2 regions of the Micromonospora sp. WMMC273 genome follow, and region 2 is predicted to be linked to the other one. Evidence: riboswitches for the same ligand, from Rfam matches in the RefSeq annotation. Region 2 holds a riboswitch; the other holds the start of a gene.
What was found. Region 2 has a riboswitch for ZMP and ZTP ahead of O7611_RS15435 (glycine hydroxymethyltransferase). Riboswitches for the same ligand answer to the same signal wherever they lie in the genome.
Positions count from the first base shown of each region.

Region 1: another riboswitch for ZMP and ZTP. It lies ahead of O7611_RS14060 (bifunctional 5,10-methylenetetrahydrofolate dehydrogenase/5,10-methenyltetrahydrofolate cyclohydrolase); the one in region 2 lies ahead of O7611_RS15435 (glycine hydroxymethyltransferase).

Region 1 covers NZ_JAPZBE010000001.1:3,014,340-3,016,720, forward strand. The annotation lists gene O7611_RS14055 (hypothetical protein) at 1-839, shown strand, start outside; ZMP/ZTP riboswitch at 837-918, shown strand; gene O7611_RS14060 (bifunctional 5,10-methylenetetrahydrofolate dehydrogenase/5,10-methenyltetrahydrofolate cyclohydrolase) at 932-1,798, shown strand; gene O7611_RS14065 (endonuclease/exonuclease/phosphatase family protein) at 1,802-2,381, opposite strand, start outside.
Region 2 covers NZ_JAPZBE010000001.1:3,288,348-3,290,728, forward strand. The annotation lists gene O7611_RS15430 (SDR family NAD(P)-dependent oxidoreductase) at 1-678, opposite strand, end outside; ZMP/ZTP riboswitch at 786-875, shown strand; gene O7611_RS15435 (glycine hydroxymethyltransferase) at 894-2,330, shown strand.

The DNA.
Region 1 (2,381 bases), 270 kb from region 2:
TGGGCAAGTTCGTGCACCGGGGGGTGTTGCTGGAGGTCAGCACTGTCACGTGGGCGGAGTTGGGTGGCCCGGAGGATGTGCTGGGGTCGTGGGTGTTCGCGCCGATGTTCCGTACCGATGGGGTGATCGCGGATCCGTCGGGGCGGCTGGCGGCGGTGCGGGAGCGGGTGGCGGCCGGGTTCGCGGATCCGGTGTGGGTGCGGGCGCGGTGCGCCGGGGTGCGGCGGCGGATCGAGGGCGGGCTGCGGGCGGTGGGCGGTTCGGCGCCGGCGCCGGTGGCGGAGCAGGTGCTGGCGTGGGTGTTTCCGACGTCGTTGCTGGCGGTGTGGCCGGCGGTGGCGGGGCTGGCGGATCCGACGGTGCGGCGGCGGTATGTGCGGGCGGAGCGGGTGTTGTCGCGGTTCGGGTTCGCGGATCGGTACGCGGGCCTGCTGGACACGCTCGACGGCGGCGGTGTGGACGCGTCGCGGGTGCGGGAGCATCTGGCCGGGTTGGCGGTGGTGTTCGACGAGGCGTCGCGGCTGCCGCGGGACGGGTTCGCGTTCGGGGCGGATCTGGGTCCGGCGGGTCGGCCGGTGGTGTTCGACGGTGCGGCTGAGCTGATCGAGGCGGGGCGGCATCGGGAGGCGATGTTCTGGGTGCTGGTGACGTACGCGCGGTGTCATGTGGTGTTGGGTGCGGTGGCGCCGGAGCGGGAGCGGGCGTTCGGGGCGGCGCTGGCGGATCTGGGGGTGGCGTCGGCGGCGGATCGGCGGCGGCGGGCGGACGGTCTGCTGGCGGCGTTGCCGGGGTGGCAGGCGGTGGTGGATGCGGTGGCGGCGGAGGCTGTGGCAGGCTGAGGGGAACGCGACTGGCGGCACGGGGATGGGTGAACCATCGGGGAGCTCGTCGCGGGGGTCGACCGCCTGGGCCTCCGCGGGCGAGGTGTCGTATGTCTTCTGCGCGGTTGCTGCCGGGTGCTCCGGTGGCGGAGCGGGTGTTGTCGGAGGTCGCCGCGTCGGTGGCGGAGCTGCGTGCGGCGGGGGTGACGCCGGCGCTGGCGACGGTGCTGGTGGGTGACGACGACGCGAGCGCGGGTTATATCCGGATCAAGCAACGTCAGGCGGCCGACCTGGGTTTCGTGTCGCCGCACGTGCATCTGCCGGCGTCGGCGTCGCAGGTGGATCTGCACGCGGTGCTGGCGGATTTCAACGCGGACAAGACGGTGCACGGGGTGCTGGTGCAGTATCCGATTCCGGGTCATCTGGACTACGACCGGGCGTTGGCGGAGCTGGATCCGGACAAGGACGTGGACGGGATGCATCCGGTGAACATGGGCCGGCTGGCGTTGGGGTTGCCGGGTCCGTTGCCGTGTACGCCGGCGGGGATCGAGGCGTTGCTGGCGTTCCACGGTGTGCCGGTGGCGGGCCGGGAGGTGGTGGTCCTGGGCCGGGGTGCGACGTTGGGGCGGCCGCTTGCGATGTTGCTGGCGCAGAAGCGGCCGACGGCGAACGCGGCGGTGACCGTGGTGCACACGGGTGTGGCGGACTGGCCGCGGTACGCGCGGCGGGCGGAGATCCTGATCGCGGCGGCGGGGGTGCCGGGGATCGTGCAGCCGGAGCATGTGCGGCCGGGCGCGGTGGTGGTCGGTGGTGGGGTGCGGTACGAGGGACGGCGGTTGCTGCCGGACGTGGACGAGTCGTGTGCCGCGGTGGCGGGTGCGATCACGCCGCGTGTGGGCGGGGTGGGTCCGACGACTGTGGCGATGTTGTTCCGTAACGCGGTGGACGCGGCGCGGCGGCAGAGTGGGCTGGGCTGAGCGTCAGCCGAGGTCGACGACGAGGGGCCGGTGGTCGGAGATGGTGGCCAGCGGTGTGTGGACGGCGGTGACGGGCGGGAGCCGGTCGAGGCCGTGGCGGTCGGCGAGGATGTGGTCGAGTTGGACGCGGGGTTGCCCGGCCGGGTAGGTGGGGCGCCTCGCGAGGGGCCGCCAGCGGGTGAGTGCGGCGGCGGGTCCGGCGGGCAGGTTGAGGTCGCCGAGCAGGACCCGGGGCGCGGGCAGGGTGCGCAGGACGCGGACGACGCGGCGTAGCTGCCAGACGTTCCAGCCGGGGACGAAGGACAGGTGGGTGGCGGCGACGGTGAGGGGGCCGTGGGGGGTGTCGAGGACGGCGGCGAGCACGACGCGGGGTTCGTCGCGGAGCAGGACGAGTCCGCCGCCGGGGCCGGGTGCGTAGATGGGTGAGCGGACGGGGGCGGCGCGCAGGCGGGTGACCTGCCAGGAGCGGACGGGGTGGCGGCTGATCAGGCCGATGCCGTAGAGGGGTTCGCCGTGGCCGTCGTCGTCGTGGGTGAGGGGACGGAACTGTTCGCCGGGGGTGCCGACGACGGCGGCGGCGAAG
Region 2 (2,381 bases):
CATCAGCGCCTCGAACGCGTCCTCGGCCACCTTCCGGGGGTCGTCCTTGGGCCCCTGGCCGACCCGGGTGTCGGTCATGTCGGCACGGTCGAAGAACTCGGTGTCGGTCGGGCCCGGCATCAGCGAGGTGACCGTGACGCCGGTGTCCTTCAGCTCGTTGCGCACCCCCTCGGCGAAGGACTGCACGAACGACTTCGAGGCGTTGTAGACCGCCTGGTACGCCCCGGGCATGGTGGCGGCGATGGACGAGGTGAACAGCACCCGCCCGGCGCCCCGGCGGACCATGTCCGGCAGCAGCAGCTTCGCCAGGTGCACGGTCGATCGGACGTTCAGGTCGATCACGGTGAGCTCGTCGGCCAGGTCGGTGCCGCCGACGAAGTCGCCGCCCTCGCCGCGCCCGGCGTTGAGCGCCAGCGCGTCGACCGGCCGGCCCAGGCCGGTCACCTCGCCGGCCAGCCGGGTGACGCCCTCGGGCGTAGCCAGGTCCACCCGGACCGGGTACACCTCCGGGCCGCCGTCGCGCCGCAGGTCACCGGCCGCGCGCTCGATCGCCGCGTCCTCGGCGGCGACCACCACGTCGTAGCCGTGCTCGACGAACTGGACCGCAAGCTCGTACCCGATGCCGCTGGACGCGCCGGTCACCACGGCGAGCGGCCGTCCGGTGCTCGGTGTGGTCATGGTCGTGCCTCCTCTCCCCCCGGGCCGGGTCGGGGCCGGCCCTCCCCCACGGTGTGCCCCGGGACGGGCGGCCCAACCCCGCAGGTCCCGGCCGGGCCGGTAGGATCGGCACGGGCCGTGACTGGCGCGTGGAGATGGAGCACCATCGGGGAGCGGCCTCGTCATGAGGACGCATGCCGAGCGCCTGGGCCTTCCGCACGTCACCTGGAGGTCGCATGTCGCGCAACGCCGAGTCCACCGCCTTCCGCAGCGCGCTGGAGGTCGTCCGCGGCGTCGAGCCGCGCGTGGCCGACGCCATCGCCGCGGAACTGGCCGACCAGCGCGAGTCGCTCAAGCTCATCGCCAGCGAGAACTACGCGTCGCCGGCGACGCTGCTGGCGATGGGCAACTGGTTCAGCGACAAGTACGCCGAGGGCACGGTCGGGCGCCGGTTCTACGCCGGCTGCCAGAACGTCGACACCGTCGAGGCGCTCGCCGCCGAGCACGCCCGGGAGCTGTTCGGCGCGTCGCACGCGTACGTGCAGCCGCACTCGGGCATCGACGCCAACCTGGTCGCGTTCTGGGCGATCCTGGCCGACCGGGTCGAGTCCCCCGCGCTCCGCAAGGCGCAGGCGCGGCAGGTCAACGACCTGACCGAGGCGGACTGGTTCGCGCTGCGCCGTGAGCTGGGCAACCAGCGGATGCTCGGCATGTCGCTCGACGCCGGCGGGCACCTCACCCACGGTTTCCGGCCGAACATCTCCGGCAAGATGTTCGACCAGCGCAGCTACGGCACCGACCCGGCCACCGGCCTGATCGACTACGACCGGGTGGCCGAGGCGGCCCGCGAGTTCAAGCCGCTGATCCTGGTCGCCGGTTACTCCGCGTACCCGCGGAAGGTCAACTTCCGGATCATGCGGGAGATCGCCGACTCGGTCGGCGCCACCTTCATGGTCGACATGGCCCACTTCGCCGGGCTGGTCGCCGGCAAGGTCTTCACCGGCGACTTCGACCCGGTGCCGCACGCCCACATCGTCACCACCACCACGCACAAGTCGCTGCGCGGCCCGCGCGGCGGCATGGTCCTCTGCGGGCCGGAGCTGGCCGACCAGGTCGACCGGGGCTGCCCGATGGTGCTCGGCGGGCCGCTGCCGCACGTGATGGCCGCCAAGGCGGTCGCGCTGGCCGAGGCGCGCCGCCCCGACTTCGCCGACTACGCCCAGCGGATCGTGGACAACGCGCAGGCGCTCGCCGACGGGTTGCTGCGCCGGGGCGCGACGCTTGTCACCGGCGGCACCGACAACCACCTGGTGCTCATCGACGTGTCCGGGTACGGCCTGACCGGCCGGCAGGCCGAGCAGGCGCTGCTGGACTCGGGCATCGTCACCAACCGCAACTCGGTGCCGCAGGACCCGAACGGCGCGTGGTACACCTCCGGCATCCGCATCGGCACCCCGGCGCTCACCACCCGGGGCCTCGGCGCCACGGAGATGGACGCCACCGCCGAGCTGATCCACACCGTGCTCAGCCAGACCACGCCCGGCACCGGCCCGGACGGCGCACCGTCGAAGGCGAAGTACGTGCTGGACCCGGCCGTCGCCGAGTCCGTCGGCAAGCAGGCCGCCGACCTGCTCACGCCGTTCCCGCTCTACCCCGCCGTGGACCTGGGCTGAGCCCGGCCGACACGACGGCGGCGCCCCGGGAGAACGAGTCTCCCGGGGCGC